3 regions of the Pedococcus sp. P5_B7 genome follow, and region 1 is predicted to be linked to each of the others. Evidence: riboswitches for the same ligand, from Rfam matches in the RefSeq annotation. Region 1 holds a riboswitch; each other region holds the start of a gene.

Region 1 (5,209 bases):
GCCCGGCGGCCATCACGGCCTACCTGCGCACCTATGGTCCGGCGACGGTCGAGCACGTGCAGTACTGGCTCGGCAGCGGCCTGAGTGCCGGACGCAGACGGCTGACCGGCTGGCTGGACGGCCTCGGCGACCGGCTCGTGCCGGTCGACGTCGACGGCACGGTGGCGCACGTCCTGCGCGAGGACGTCGACGCGCTGGAGGCGGCCCGGCCCACCGACGCCGTGCGGTTCCTGCCCGGCCACGACCAGTGGGTCCTCGGCCCGGGGACCAAGGACGAGCACGTGACACCGCCAGCGCGCCGCGACCTGATGACCCGCAAGGCCAACCCCGTCACCCGCGGAGGGGTCGTGTGTGGGACCTGGGCGCGACGGGGCGACGAGCTCACGGTCAGCTGGCTCGACGGGACGACGCGACCCGATGCGGCCCTCGAGGAGGAGGGCACCCGCCTCGCGGCCCTCCTGGGCCGTGAGCTGCCGGTGCGGGTCACGTCCTAGGCGGTCGGTAGAGCTCCTCGACCGCGGCCTCGATGTCGTCGCCGTCGACGTCCACCGGCTCGACGTAGAGGTGGCCCTCGGCGATCAGGCCGTCGCGGACGGCCACGACGACGACTCCCCGCATGGCGAAGCCGGAGCCGTCGAGGTGGTGCCCGCGCCAGTCGACCTCCGCCCACTCGGTCTCGCCATCGCCGCTGGAGGCCAGCAGCTCGGCGTGGAAGTCGGGGACCCCCTCGAAGACGGAGGTCCAGTTGGCCAGCACCTGGGCCCGCCCCCGGAACGCGCGGCCGGGGTGCGCCGGCGTGATGCTGACGTAGTCCTCGGCGAAGAGCGACGCGAAGCGGTCGGCGTCGTGGGCGTTCTGGGCCTCCGTGAGGCGCTCCATCATGCTCGTCATGGGCTCAGACCCATCGCCGCACGTGGGACCGGTAGGCGTCGTACTCCGCGCCGAACTTGCCCGCCAGGTAACGCTCCTCCGGGCGGATCGCCCCCCACCAGAGTGCGGCGACGCCGAACGGCACGAACACCAACGCCCAGAACGAGTGCGCGAGGAGCGCCCACCCGACGTCGAACGCGATGAGCCCCAGGTAGAGCGGGTTCCGGCTCAGCCGGAACGGCCCCGACTGGAGCACCAGGACGGTGGCGCCGCCGGGCAGGACCGCAGTGCGGTGCGTCGCCATGTGGGCCAGTGTCCACCCGTTCCAGAGCACGAACGCGACGACCAGCGCCCAACCGACCCACCGGACGGCCGAGCCGGTGATCGAGACGGGGTCGTCCGTGGCCGCGCTGAGGAAGAGCCCCGCAGCGAGCGGCAGCCCCAGGGCCACCGGTGGCCAGATCCGGAACGCGGGCGCATCCACGACCGCCATCGTCGTCCGCGGCCGTCGCGACGGCAAGGGCCGGCCGCAGGTCAGGGCCGGTCGATCTCCGCGAAGACCGGACGCCCCAGCGACGGGTCGGTGAGCAACCGGCTGAAGTCGGTGGTGTTGCGCGAGATCGAGATCAGGAGCTTGCCATCGGCCAAGGCGATGCCGGGGTGGGCCAGCGGCGCGTACTTGAGCTGCCCGGAGGGGTCCTGGAAGTCCGCCCGCGCGCCCCGCTGGGCGGCCCACGGGCCGACGGGGGAGTCGGACGACCAGGCGTAGACGGCGTTGCCCAGGTCGCCGTCTCGCTTGGAGACGATGACGAACCGGCCGTCGAGCACGTCCACCGACAAGGTCTGTGAGACACCTCCGCGGGCGGGCAGGACGACCGCCGCCCGTGCCTGTTCGCCCACCCAGGTCGTCCCGTCCCAGAACTGCCACGTCGCGCGGTCGCGCGCGTCGGCCAGAGGTGCGCGGGCGGCATACAGGGCACGTCCGAAGGAGTCCTTGCTGGGCAGGCGGGTGCCGTAGACGTAGAGCCAGCCACCCCGGACCGTCATGGCCGACCCCCAGTTGACCTGGTCGGCGGCGGTGCTGTCAGGGGTGATGTCGAGCTGCTGCCGCAGGGTGGGCGCACCCCCGGGGGTGACGTCGAAGAGGGTGGCGCTGCTCCCGAGGTAGGTGAAGTCGAGGCCGCCCGCCGCGCCCCGACGGATGCGGGCGGAGACGACGACGAGGACGTCGCCGTCGGGCCGCGACAGGGACACGACGGACATCGGCCAGTGCACGACCCCGTCGGAGCGGTCCGGGATCACCGGTCCCTGTCCGGTCGCCTCGACCTGTGACGTGCACAGGCCGCTGGTGACGAGCATGGAGTTGGCGACGATGCGGGGGCTGATGCCGTCGCCGCGCACGGTGTCGCCGAACACCCAGACGATCCGGTCGTCGGGCAGGCGTGCGCTGGCTCCGATGTCACCGGCCTGCCAGAGCGGGAGGTCCAGGCCCGCGACGATCCGGTTGAGCTGCGCGACCGTCACCACGGGCGGTTTCCCGGTCGAGGTCGCCCGCGCGCAGGTCGGCGTCAACCGGGGGTATGCCGCGCCGCCCGCGGTCGTGGCGCCGTCGCCGCCGGGCGTGGTGGAGCAGCCTGCGAGCACCGCCGTGAGCACCAGCCCGAGCACCAGCCCGAGCGCTGCGCCCCCGAGGAGGGGAGGGGTGGCGCGGGGCATGGCGGCAATCCTAGGGACGCGACACGCGGACCCAACATGTGGTGCCAAGGATTCGCACCACCACCCGCATATGGTGTCTCTTGCTGGTCCGGAGGCCGCGCAATCGGTCTCCGGGGCAAGAGGGAACTCGGTGCGAATCCGGGACTGCCCCGCAGCGGTAAGCGGAAACGACCGCCGTCATCAAGCACTGCTCGCACCACGCGGGTGGGAAGCGACGGCCAGTAGGAACCGCGTCGACGACCGAGCTCGCCAGGGCTCACCACGGTCGCCGAGGCGAAGGTCCGCGAGTCCGAAGACCTGCCAGCGACCGCACACGCCGTGTGCGGTGAGTCGTGGCCTCGAGGGCGGGTCACACGACATGCACAGTCGACTTGCACCCCGGTTCCCGGAGGCGGTGGCTGTGTCGTCGTCCCCTCCTCGACCCGCGGCACCGAATCGCTCGCGAGGAGAGAGCAGTGACCGACACGACCACCGAGGTCATCGAGGACCCGGCGACGGGACGACAGGCCGGACCCCTGGCCACCGAGTCCCAGGCGCCCCGCCGCGCCAGCATGGCCGTGCGCAAGCGCAACGGCGACAGCGAACCCGTCGACGTCATGAAGATCGTCCGGGCGGTGGAGCGCTGGTGCGACGACCTCACCGAGGTCGACCCGATGGCCATCGCCACCCGCACCATCAGCGGCCTCTACGACGGGGCCACGACCGCCGAGCTCGACCGGCTGTCGATCCAGACCGCTGCGGAGATGACGGCCGCAGAGCCCGAGTATTCGCGGCTGGCCGCCCGCCTCCTGTCGAACTACATCGACAAGGAGGTGCGCGGTCAGCAGATCGCGTCGTTCAGCCAGGCCGTGCGGCTCGGCCACCTCGAGGGGCTCATCGGTGACGAGACCGCTGCCTTCGTCGAGGCGAACGCCCGCAAGCTCGACCACGCGGTGGACGTGACCAACGACCGCCGGTTCGAGTACTTCGGGCTGCGCACCGTCTACGACCGCTACCTGCTGCGCCACCCCGACACCCGGATGGTCCTGGAGACGCCGCAGTACTTCATGCTGCGCGTCGCCTGCGGGCTGTCGCACACGCCCCAGGAGGCCATCGGGTTCTACCGGCTGATGGCGTCGCTGGCCTACCTGCCCAGCTCGCCGACCCTCTTCAACTCCGGCACCCGCCACACCCAGATGTCGTCGTGCTACCTCGTCGACTCCCCGCAGGACGAGCTCGAGTCGATCTACGACCGCTACGCGCAGGTCGCGAAGCTCTCGAAGTTCGCTGGTGGCATTGGCATCTCGTGGTCGCGGGTGCGGTCACGCGGGGCGCTCATCCGCGGCACGAACGGCCACTCCAACGGCATCGTCCCCTGGTTGCGCACCCTCGACTCGTCGGTGTCGGCGGTCAACCAGGGCGGTCGTCGCAAGGGTGCCGCGTGCGTCTACCTCGAGCCGTGGCACCCCGACATCGAGGAGTTCCTCGAGCTGCGCGACAACACCGGCGAGGACGCCCGGCGCACCCACAACCTCAACCTCGCCAACTGGGTGCCCGACGAGTTCATGCGTCGTGTCGAGGCCGACGAGCAGTGGAGCCTGATCGACCCGAACGAGGTGCCCGAGCTGCCAGACCTCTGGGGGCCGGCCTTCGAGGAGGCGTATGCCGCGGCGGAGCGCGACGGGCGCTTCGTGCGCCAGGTCAGCGCGCGGGAGCTCTACGGCAAGATGATGCGGACCCTGGCCCAGACGGGCAACGGCTGGATGACCTTCAAGGACGCCAGCAACCGCACCTGCAACCAGACCAGCGACGACCAGCGACCGGGAGCCCCGGTCGTGCACCTGTCGAACCTGTGTACCGAGATCATCGAGGTCTCCAGCAACGACGAGACTGCCGTCTGCAACCTCGGCTCGGTGAACCTCGCCCAGCACCTCACCCCAGGTCGCGACGCCGTCGACTGGGAGAAGCTGCGCGCGACGGTCCGTACCGCGGTCACCTACCTCGACCGCGTGATCGACATCAACTACTACCCGAGCGAGGAGTCCGCGGCGTCGAACCCGCGCTGGCGCCCGGTGGGGCTGGGCGTGATGGGGCTGCAGGACGTGATGTTCGCGCTGCGGCTGCCGTTCGACTCGCCCGAGGCGAAGGAGCTGTCCACGCGAATCGCCGAGGAGGTCTACCTCTCGGCCCTGGAGCGCTCCAGCCAGCTGGCCGCCGACCATGGCGCCCACCCGGCATACGAGCAGACGCGCGCGGCGCGCGGTGACCTGCAGCCCGACCTCTGGGACGTCACCCCGACCCAGACGGAGCGCTGGGAGCTGGTGCGGAAGGCCATCAAGGAGAACGGACTTCGCAACTCACTGCTCATCGCCATCGCGCCGACGGCCACCATCGCGTCGATCGCGGGCGCCTACGAGTGCATCGAGCCGCAGGTGTCCAACCTGTTCAAGCGCGAGACGCTGTCGGGAGAGTTCCTCCAGGTCAACACGGCGCTGGTCCGCGAGCTGAAGGCGCGGGCGCTGTGGACCCCCGAGGTGCGCGAGGCGATCAAGCGCAGCGACGGCTCGGTGCAGGGCATCGCCGAGATCCCCGAGGACGTGCGGGTGCTCTTCCGCACCGCGTGGGAGCTGCCCCAGAAGTCGCT
Region 2 (5,209 bases), on a different contig from region 1:
GTCGCGGGGTCGTCCGCGCCCAGCAGGCCGACGAGGGCCTGGGCGGCGAAGGCGGTCGCGTCCGCGTCACTGGAGCAGGCAGCACCCGCGACGTCGAGGTTGCCGCGGAACCCGCCGTCGTCGCACTGCTGGTCGAGGAGGTAGTTCCCAGCGGCGTCCGGCACCGAGCCCGTGGCGCGACCGAGGGCGATGATGTCGAGGACCTGCCCGATGGTGTTGGAGTAGTCGCCGCTCGGGTTGGTCGCGTCGCCGAAGTTGGACTTGTCCGAGAAACGACCGCCAACGGTCATCAGGCCCTCGAGGCGGGCGACGAGGTCCTGCCCACCGAAGGCGGTGGGGTTGCCGCCCTGGGCGACCACGCCGAGGACGAGCTTGCCGAGCGGGCCGGCGTAGGTCTCGGCGGTCGGGGAGCCGGGCGGGTCGGGGTAGCCCACGTAGTCGTTCACGTGTGCGGCGAGGTAGTCGGTGGTGGCGTCGGCCTGGTCGAGGCCGGCGCCTGCGCCGTCCAGCGCCAGGACGGCGTCAATGGTGTTGCCACCGTCGAAGAACGTCGAGGCGGGGTAGTTGTAGTGGTCGTCGCGCGCGGCGAGGGTGCGCACGATGAAGCCGGCGGCGTACGCGGCCTGGTCGGTGGGGTCACCCGGGACCAGGGCCGCTCGCAGGGTGGACCCCGTGCCGAACGGCATCCGCTCCGACGTCGCGGCCAGGGCCTTGGACCTCGCCGCGGTCTTCGGCTTCGACGGGGTCGTGGTCGTCGTCGAGGGCGGCGTGGTGGTCGACGTCGTGGCCGACTCGGTGGAGGTGGAGGTCGACGTCGACGTCGACGTCGACGTCGACGGCGTGGTGGTGCTCGAGCTCGTGCCGGTGGTCGTGCCGGTGGGCTCGGTCGTGCCGGCGAACGCCGCGCCGGGGACGACCAGGCTGGCCGCCAGGGCCAGGGCGAGCGCCGCCGCCGGACGGGCGGTGCGAAGGGTGCGGTGCATGGTGCCTCTTCAATGCGAACGGTGTCGCGACGGTGCACCGGCACCAGAACGTGAAAGACCCCCGGCGTCGCTGGAGCGACATCGGGGGGCGGCCTCGGACTGGGTGTCCGGGCTCCGCCCCGCGTACCTCGACGGAAATGGAGCCGCTTCGCGTACCAGGTGTTCCGGCTTGCCGCGTTTCAGGCGGCCTACGGTTGCGGGTCAGCGCCGGCATCTGACCGGCTTCCCCTGGTGTCGCGTCGTGGTGTCGCCATGCGGTCGGGGACCTCAGGGCAACGCCGCTCAGACTACACCGCACGACGGCGTCCTCCGGCCGTGCGCACGTGCCCTTCGTCACGGATGGCTAGACTGGGGTGCACAGGCGTCGAACCGGCCATCACCGGGGAGCCTCCGGAAGAACGGCAGGGCGCCCCGCGGCATACGCAGGACACCCGGCTCACTAGAACCGGACGGGTGGGTCCGTCACAACCTTGGGCAAGAGCGGCCGTATGCCGCGTGCGTCAGCACGCGGGGCACGGCAAGCGAGGTGGCACCGCGGTGCCGTCGGGAAACCCGGCGACGTCGTCCTCGTGTGAGAACACGAGTGATGTGAGGACCGCCGACACCATGACCTATCCCAAGGTCTCCAGCGACACAGTCTCGAGCGACACAGTCTCCAGCGACGCCCCGGGCACCTCCTCGGGCGTTCCCGCGTCCCCGCGCTTCCCGGAGATCGAGGAGCGCATCCTCAAGTACTGGGACGAGGACGGCACCTTCATCGCGTCGGTGGAGAACCGGTCGGCCGGCACCAACGGCGACAACGAGTTCGTCTTCTACGACGGCCCGCCGTTCGCCAACGGCCTGCCGCACTACGGCCACCTGCTGACCGGCTATGTCAAGGACCTCATCCCGCGCTACCAGACGATGCGCGGGCGCCGGGTCGAGCGACGGTTCGGGTGGGACACCCACGGCCTGCCCGCCGAGCTCGAGGCGATGGCCCAGCTCGGCATCAAGACCAAGGACGAGATCCTCGAGATCGGCATCGAGGAGTTCAACGCCAAGTGCCGGCAGTCGGTGCTGAAGTACACGGGGGAGTGGCGCGAGTACGTCACCCGCCAGGCCCGCTGGGTCGACTTCGACAACGACTACAAGACGCTCAACCCCGACTACATGGAGTCGGTCATCTGGGCGTTCAAGTCGTTGCACGACAAGGGCCTGATCTACGAAGGCTTCCGCGTCCTGCCCTACTGCTGGAACGACCAGACGCCGTTGTCGAACCACGAGCTGCGGATGGACGACGACGTCTACCAGATGCGGCAGGACCCGGCCGTCACCGTCGGCGTGCGGCTGGACACCGGCGAGCTGGCCCTGGTCTGGACGACCACGCCCTGGACCCTGCCGTCGAACCTGGCGGTGATGGTCCACCCCGACATCGACTACGTCGTCGTGGAGTCGGCCGTCCCCACGGGCAGCGCCGAGCGCTACGTCATCGGTGCGGAGCGCCTCCCGAGCTATGCGCGTGACCTGTTCGGCGACCCCAAGGCCGACGTCGAGTCCTTCGTCGTCGAGCGGCTCAAGGGTCGCGACCTGATGGGTCGCTCCTACACGCCGCCGTTCAACTACTACGAGGGTCACGAGAACGCCCACCGCGTGGTCGAGGCCGACTTCGTCACGACCAGCGACGGCACCGGGCTGGTCCACAGCGCCGGGGCGTTCGGTGAGGACGACAAGATCGTCACGGACCGCGAGGGCATCGAGCCGGTCATGCCGGTCGGCCCGGACGGGTGCTTCACCTTCCCGGTCGCCGAGTACGAGGGCATGCTCGTGTTCGACGCGAACCTGCCGATCATCGACCACCTCAAGGCCGCCACCCGCGGCGAGGCCGACCACGGCTCGGTCACGGACGGCACCGTCCTGGTCCGCCGGGAGACCTACGACCACTCCTACCCGCACTGCTGGCGCTGCCGGCAGCCGTTGATCTACAAGGCGGTCTCGAGCTGGTTCGTCGAGGTGACCAAGTTCAAGGACCGCATGCTCGAGCTCAACGAGCAGATCGACTGGACCCCGGACCACATCAAGAACGGCCAGTTCGGCAAGTGGCTCGACAACGCCCGCGACTGGTCGATCACCCGCAACCGGTTCTGGGGCAGCCCGGTGCCGGTGTGGCGCTCCGACGACCCGCAGTACCCGAGGATCGACGTCTACGGGTCCTTCGAGGAGATCGAGCGCGACTTCGGTCGGCTGCCCCGCAGCGCCGACGGCCAGGTCGACCTGCACCGCCCGTTCGTCGACGAGCTGACCCGGCCCAACCCGGACGACCCCAGCGGGCAGTCGACGATGCGCCGCGTCGAGGACGTCCTCGACGTGTGGTTCGACTCCGGCTCGATGAGCTACGCCCAGGTGCACTACCCGTTCGAGAACGCCGAGTGGTTCGAGCACCACTTCCCGGCCGACTTCATCGTCGAGTACATCGGGCAGACCCGCGGCTGGTTCTACATGCTGCACATCCTCTCGACGTCGCTGTTCGACCGCCCGGCCTTCAGCTCGGTGATCTGCCACGGCATCGTGCTCGGCTCCGACGGGCAGAAGATGTCGAAGTCGCTGCGCAACTACCCCGACGTGCGCGAGGTATTCGACCGCGACGGCGCCGACGCGATGCGCTGGTTCCTCATGGGCAGCCCGATCCTGCGCGGTGGCAACCTCATCGTCACCGAGCAGGGCATCCGTGACGGCGTGCGACAGGTGATCATCCCGCTGTGGAACACCTGGTACTTCTTCTCGCTGTACGCCAACGCTTTTGGTGCGAGTGGGAGCGGGTACGAGGCGAGGTGGTCCACGGCCTCCACCGACCCGCTCGACCGCTACCTGCTGGCCAAGCTGCGCCAGTACGTCGAGACGATGACGACCCAGCTCGACGGGTATGAGGTGGCGTCGGCGTGCGAGACGACGCGTGGCTTCCTCGACGTGCTCACCAACTGGTACGTGCGCCGTTCGCGCGAGCGGTTCTGGGACACCGCGACCACGGCGGGCGGTGGAGCCGGCGGTGCTGCCGAGCAGGCGTTCGACACCCTCTACACCGCGCTGGAGGTGCTGTGCCGCGTGACGGCGCCGCTGCTCCCCCTGGTGACCGAGGAGATCTGGCGCGGCCTGACCGGTGGCCGTTCCGTGCACCTCACCGACTGGCCCGAGGCCTCGGACCTGCCCGCCGACGACGCGCTCGTGGCGGCGATGGACCGGGTCCGCGACGTCTGCTCCGTCGCCTCGTCGCTGCGCAAGGCCGACGGGCTCCGCACCCGGCTGCCGCTGGGTGACCTCACCGTGGTGGTGGCCGACGCCGCCGCCTTGAAGGCCTACGCGCCGATCATCGCCGACGAGGTCAACGTCAAGCAGGTCACCCTCATCGACGAGAGCGACCCGGCCGCGGCCGCGTTCGCGGTCGACCAGCGGTTGACCGTGCACGCCCGGGTGGCCGGGCCCCGACTCGGCCGAGAGGTGCAGAAGGTCATCCAGGCCTCGAAGTCGGGCGACTGGTCGGTGGACGAGGACGGCACCGTGCAGGCCGGCGGGATGGTGCTGCAGGAGGGCGAGTTCACCCTCGAGCAGGCCTTCCTCGGGGAGAAGGACGAGCGGCACAGCCGCGCCTTGCTGCCCAATGGCGGCGGCGTCGTCGTCCTGGACACGCTGGTCACGCCCGAGCTCGCGCAGGAGGGGCTGGCTCGCGACATCGTGCGGGCCGTCCAGCAGGCCCGGCGCGACGGCGGGCTCGACGTGTCCGACCGGATCTCGTTGACCGTCACCGGTTCCCAGGCGGTCTGGGAGGCGACGGTGGCCCACCAGGCCCTGATCGTCGAGGAGACGCTGGCCAGCCAGTTCGGGTCCGCACCGCAGCTCGAGGCCCTGCCGGAGCGCGCCGACGTCGTCAGCGCGACGGTCGGCGACGGTGAGCCCGTGCGCATCAAGGTGATGAAGCTGTGAACTGACGCTGCGGGACGAAACGGGCGGCGGTCCTCTGCGACCGCCGCCCGTTTCGCGTCGGGGGTGGTCGCTGCGGGAGGATGGGGGCATGCCTGCTCCTGATACCGCCCAGCGCGAGGCCGCGCACAACCTCGAGGTCATGAAACGGCTCCGTGAGGTCGAGCAGGCCATCGACGCTCGCGCGCCGGAGACCGACATCGAGCCGTCCCTCGACCAGATCCGTGCGGTGATGGACCTTCTCGGCGACCCCCAGCGCAGCTATCCGGTCATCC
Region 3 (5,209 bases), on a different contig from region 1:
CGGAGTCACTGGGCCGGCGACGACGGTGGTGCGGGGGTCGCGTGGCCCTTCGGTCAACAGGCGGCTGGCGGGCGACAGCTCGTCGACGTGCCACGACGCAGTCGGGCCTGCACCGCGTACCTGCCTGAAGCTGCGCGCAAGGTCGACCAGTGCGGGCACGGCCCCCTGCACCGGCACCACCGGCCCCCACTGGCTGCTGCCGACCCGGACCTGGACCTCGGCCTTGCTCACGGCCACGAGCCCGAGGTCGAGCGGTCGGTCCAGGACGTCGCCGCGGCCGTCGTCGAGCACGAAGAGGAATCGGCCACCGAGGTCGGCCAGGTCGGGATCGGCGCACAGGGCCCGGTCCAGACCCTCGACCACCGGACGCAGGTCGACCCGCCCGCCGATCCGGCCGCTGAGTGGGGAGCACAGGATGTTGCGCACGAGCTCGTGGGTGTCGCTGGGCAGCAGCCCTGCGGCACGCAGCGCATCCACCAGCCCAGGGGGGACCGAACGGCCGGACGCCGCGATGCCACGCAGCTGCAGGTTGGCCCGCTTGGTGAGCAGCACCGTGCCATCACCCCACACCTCGGCCGCTGTCACGAGGGAGCGCAGGGCTGCTGCGGGCAACCGCCCGCCTGGCAGGCGCAGCCGCACGATGGCGCCGTCCTCTGCCAGCCAGGGCCGGAACACGCCGGGGCAGCGGTCCGGATGGGTGCGGCTCGTCACCGGCACATGGTGTCATCCGCCACCAGGTCATCGGTGGCGTGGTCGGGCACTGCCATCATTGGAGCGATGCCTTCCGACGACGCGACCCCGGCTCCAGGCAGCGGCCCGGCCGTCGACGTGTTGGCCACCCTCGGGCCGTTCTTCCAGGTCGAGCGCGTCGACGGCGGAGACTGGCGACCGCTGCGGGATCTCGTCACGGGTCTGGCCCTGGGGGAACGGGTTGCCCACGTGGGCGCCACTCTCGGTCGGCTTGCGGGCGCCGACGTCGAGCCGAGGGTGGCTGCCTCCACCCTTTCCCTCGGCCTCTTCGCGCGGGTCCTGTCACCGGCGTTGGGTGGTGTCGCACTCGGCATACCCCTGCCTCGCCCCACCCTGGACGACGCGTACTGGAAGCCCGTCGCAGCCGGGCCCTGGCCACTCGCGCTCAGTGGTGCCGCGACGACGCCGGACCTCACCCGTCTGGTCGCCGACGTCGTCGAGCCCTTGGTCGAGGCCATGGCGGACGGCTACGCGCTCTCGCGACAGGTGCTGTGGGGCAACGCCGCCTCGGCGCTCTTCGGTGGCGCACGCATGCTCGGTGTCGCGCGGCCGGAGCTGGCCGCACGCGCCGAGGCCGAGGCCGCCGCCCTGCTCGCCGGCCCCTTGGCCGGAACGGGCGGACTCGACGACGGTTTCGTCCGGTCCTCGTGCTGTCTGTACTACCGGATCCCTGGCGGCGGCTACTGCGGCGACTGTGTCCTCGCCCACCGTCCGAGTGTTCCCGCGCCTCGCTAGGCTGTGCGCAACGTCCGCCGGCTGCGGGCTCAGGAACTCCGGTGTGACTCCGGGGCGGTTCCGCCACTGTAAGCCGATGCGCGACCCACTCGGGCACGGCGAGCCAGACACTGACTGCGGCCGACTCCCACCATCCGGGGCGAGAACCCCGAGGAGGAACCATGGCCATCCACGGCCCCACTGTCGCTCTGCTCTCCACTTCCGACACCGACCTGCTGTCAGCCCGGGGTTCAGGCGCCAGGTATCGCTGGGCGAACCCTGCTCGCGCCAGCGACGCCGAGCTCCAGGCGGTGACCCTGGACGCGGATCTGGTCGTCGTGCGTCTCCTGGGCTCGCCCAGTGACCTGTTGGCGGGCATCGCCATCCTCCGCGAGCGGGGGACTCCGCTCGTCGTTCTCGGCGGCGAGCAGCAACCCAGCGCCGACCTCATGGAGCTGTCGACCGTCGCGATGGGGGTGGCTGCGCAGGCCCACCACTACCTGGCCGAGGGAGGCCCGACTAATCTTGCGCAGCTGCACGCGTTTCTCTGCGACACGGTGCTGCTCACTGGTGAAGGTTTCGACCCACCCACCCCGATCCCCACCTGGGGATTCGCCTCGCGACCGGCCCCCTCCGACGAAGCGCTCCCGCGGATCGGGGTCCTGTACTACCGCGCGCACGAGGCCAGCGGCAACACCGCCTTCGCGCACGCCTTGGCCGATGCGGTCGATGAGACCGGCGAGGCCATCGGTGTGCCGGTGTATGCAGGGTCGCTGCGGTCCGCGCCTGATGACCTCTACGCCGCCCTGGGCACTCTGGATGCCTTGGTCGTCACTGTTCTCGCGGCCGGTGGCAGCGTTCCTGCCGGGGCGGGTGCGGGTGGGGAGGACGAGGCGTGGGACGTCGAGCGGATGGCCGCCCTCGACATCCCGGTTCTGCAGGGGTTGTGCCTGACGAGCAGTCGCGCCGAGTGGGAGGCCTCCGACGAGGGGGTCAGCCCGCTGGACTCGGCGACCCAGATCGCGATCCCGGAGTTCGACGGCCGGATCATCACAGCGCCCTTCTCCTTCAAGGAGATTGACGACCAGGGGTTGCCGCACTATGTGGCCGATCCGGAGCGGTGCAACCGGGTCGCGCGGATCGCGGTCAACCATGCGCGCCTGCGACGGGTTCCCGAACAGGACAAGCGAATTGCGCTCGTCCTGTCGGCCTACCCGACGAAGCACGCCAGGATCGGCAACGCAGTCGGACTGGACACGCCGGTCTCCGCGATCCGTCTGCTGCGACGGATGCGCGACGAGGGGTACGACCTCGGCACCGACAACTCCGTCGTGGCGATCCTGGATGCCGAGGGAACCGACACAGAGGCCGGCGATGCCCTCATCCACCGGCTGATCGCGTCCGGCGGGCAGGACGAGGAGTGGCTGACCGCCGCACAGCTGACCGACGCCCACGTTCGAATCACCAAGGCCGAGTACGACTCGTGGACGGCCGACCTGCCCACCGAGCTGCGCGACGCCATGGTGCAGACCTGGGGAGCTTCGCCGGGGCAGCTGTTCGTCAACGACTCCGGTGAGCTCGTGCTCGCCACCCTGCGGGCGGGGAACGTCGTCATCCTCATCCAGCCACCTCGTGGCTTCGGGGAGAACCCCGTGGCGATCTACCACGACCCCGACCTGCCGCCGAGCCACCACTACCTCGGTGCCTACCGCTGGCTCGAGCACGGGTTCGGAGCGCACGCCGTGGTGCACCTGGGCAAGCACGGCTCCATGGAGTGGCTGCCCGGCAAGAACGCCGCCCTGTCGGCTGCGTGCGCGACCGATGCCGCGATCGGCAACATGCCGCTCGTCTACCCGTTCCTGGTCAACGACCCCGGCGAGGGTGCTCAGGCCAAACGCCGCGCGCACGCGACGATCGTCGACCACCTCGTACCTCCGATGGCCCGCGCCGAGACCTACGGCGACATCGCTCGTCTGGAGCAGCTGCTCGACGAGCACGCCAACATCGCGGCGATGGACCCGGCCAAGCTGCCGGCGATCCGTGGCGAGATCTGGACGCTCATGCAGGCGGCCCAGCTGCACCAGGATCTCGGGCTGGAGGAGCGTCCTGACGACGACGAGTTCGACTCGTTCGTCCTGCACATCGACGGATGGCTCTGCGAGATCAAGGACGCCCAGATCCGCGACGGCCTGCACATCCTTGGCGAGGCCCCCTTCGGTGCGGGACGCGTCAACCTCGTCCTCGCCATCCTGCGCACGTCCCAGGTCTGGGGAGGGGTCGGGAACGCCGTGCCCGGTCTACGTGCGGCGCTCGGGCTCAAGGAGGACGAACAGCTCACCGCCGTTGACGAGATCGAGGCGGTGGCGCGCGACCTGGTCGAGCGGATGGAGTCGGCGGGCTGGGACCCAGCTGTGGCCGAGACGCTGCACGCCAACCCGGACGTCCAACAGGTCCTGGCTTTCGCCGCGACCGAGGTCGTGCCGCGCCTGGCAGGGACCACGGGTGAGCTGGCTGCCGTCATCCACGCTCTTGACGGTGGTTTCGTGCCGGCCGGACCGTCGGGATCGCCCCTGCGCGGGCTGGTCAACGTGCTACCCACGGGGCGCAACTTCTACACCGTCGATCCCCGGGCCGTGCCGTCACGCCTGGCCTGGCAGACCGGCCAGGCCATGGCCGACTCACTGGTCCGTCGCTACCTCGACGACACCGGCACCTACCCGGAGTCCGTGGGGCTGTCGGTGTGGGGCACCTCCGCGATGCGCACGTCCGGCGACGACATCGCCGAGGTGCTGGCGCTCATGGGCGTGCGGCCCGAGTGGGACGAGGCTTCGCGCCGGGTGAGCCGTCTGAGGGTCATGTCGTTGGAGGAGCTGGGCCGTCCGCGCATCGACGTCACTGTTCGGATCTCCGGCTTCTTCCGGGATGCCTTCCCTCACGTCGTCGCCATGCTCGACGACGCGGTCCAGATGGTGGCCGACCTCGACGAGCCGGACGACCAGAACCACGTGCGGGCGCACACCCGTGCCGACCTGGCCGAGCACGGCGATGCACGCAGGGCCACCACGCGCATCTTCGGGTCCAAGCCGGGCTCCTACGGCGCGGGGATCCTGCAGGTGATCGAGTCCGGCACGTGGCGCGACGACAACGACCTCGCTGAGGTGTACACGGCGTGGGGTGGGTTCGCGTACGGCCGCGGTCTCGACGGCGCACCGGCGGCGGACGACATGCGGACGAACTACCGTCGCATCAAGGTGGCCGCCAAGAACGTCGACAGCAGCGAGCACGACATCGCTGACTCCGATGACTACTTCCAGTACCACGGGGGGATGGTCGCCACCGTTCGCGCGCTGACCGGTGCCGACCCGAAGGCCTATATCGGCGACTCCAGGTCGCCTGATGCCGTGCGGACCCGGACTTTGGGGGAGGAGACGGCGCGGATCTTCCGGGCCCGGGTCGTCAACCCGCGGTGGATCTCGGCGATGCAGCGTCATGGCTACAAGGGTGCCTTCGAGCTGGCTGCCACCGTGGACTACCTCTTCGGGTTCGACGCCACGGCGGGGGTCGTCCACGACTGGATGTACGACACGCTCGCCAAGGAGTACGTCCTGGACGAGACGAACCAGGAGTTCATGAGGCGCTCGAACCCGTGGGCTCTTCGCGGCATCGTCGAGCGCCTTCACGAAGCTGCTGACCGTGGTCTCTGGGCCGAGCCCGCTCCCGAGGTCCTGGCTGCGATGCAGGAGGT

The links. A riboswitch is a leader RNA that binds a small molecule or an ion and turns the genes downstream of it on or off. The one in region 1 is predicted to bind cobalamin.
Region 2: another riboswitch for cobalamin. It lies ahead of ACXJKD_RS16385 (hypothetical protein); the one in region 1 lies ahead of ACXJKD_RS19935 (ribonucleoside-diphosphate reductase subunit alpha).
Region 3: another riboswitch for cobalamin. It lies ahead of cobN (cobaltochelatase subunit CobN); the one in region 1 lies ahead of ACXJKD_RS19935 (ribonucleoside-diphosphate reductase subunit alpha).

What each region holds. Positions count from the first base shown of each region.
Region 1 is NZ_JBFULM010000011.1:40,967-46,175, reverse strand. Features, by position in the region: gene ACXJKD_RS19955 (DNA glycosylase AlkZ-like family protein) at 1-494, shown strand, start outside; gene ACXJKD_RS19950 (nuclear transport factor 2 family protein) at 484-891, opposite strand; gene ACXJKD_RS19945 (methyltransferase family protein) at 896-1,354, opposite strand; gene ACXJKD_RS19940 (DUF4185 domain-containing protein) at 1,405-2,586, opposite strand; cobalamin riboswitch at 2,654-2,905, shown strand; gene ACXJKD_RS19935 (ribonucleoside-diphosphate reductase subunit alpha) at 3,042-5,209, shown strand, end outside.
Region 2 is NZ_JBFULM010000007.1:79,596-84,804, forward strand. Features, by position in the region: gene ACXJKD_RS16385 (hypothetical protein) at 1-983, opposite strand, end outside; cobalamin riboswitch at 1,085-1,212, opposite strand; gene ileS (isoleucine--tRNA ligase) at 1,590-4,937, shown strand; gene ACXJKD_RS16395 (bifunctional folylpolyglutamate synthase/dihydrofolate synthase) at 5,026-5,209, shown strand, end outside.
Region 3 is NZ_JBFULM010000005.1:276,329-281,537, forward strand. Features, by position in the region: gene ACXJKD_RS13575 (precorrin-3B synthase) at 1-711, opposite strand, end outside; gene ACXJKD_RS13580 ((2Fe-2S)-binding protein) at 778-1,485, shown strand; cobalamin riboswitch at 1,493-1,618, shown strand; gene cobN (cobaltochelatase subunit CobN) at 1,647-5,209, shown strand, end outside.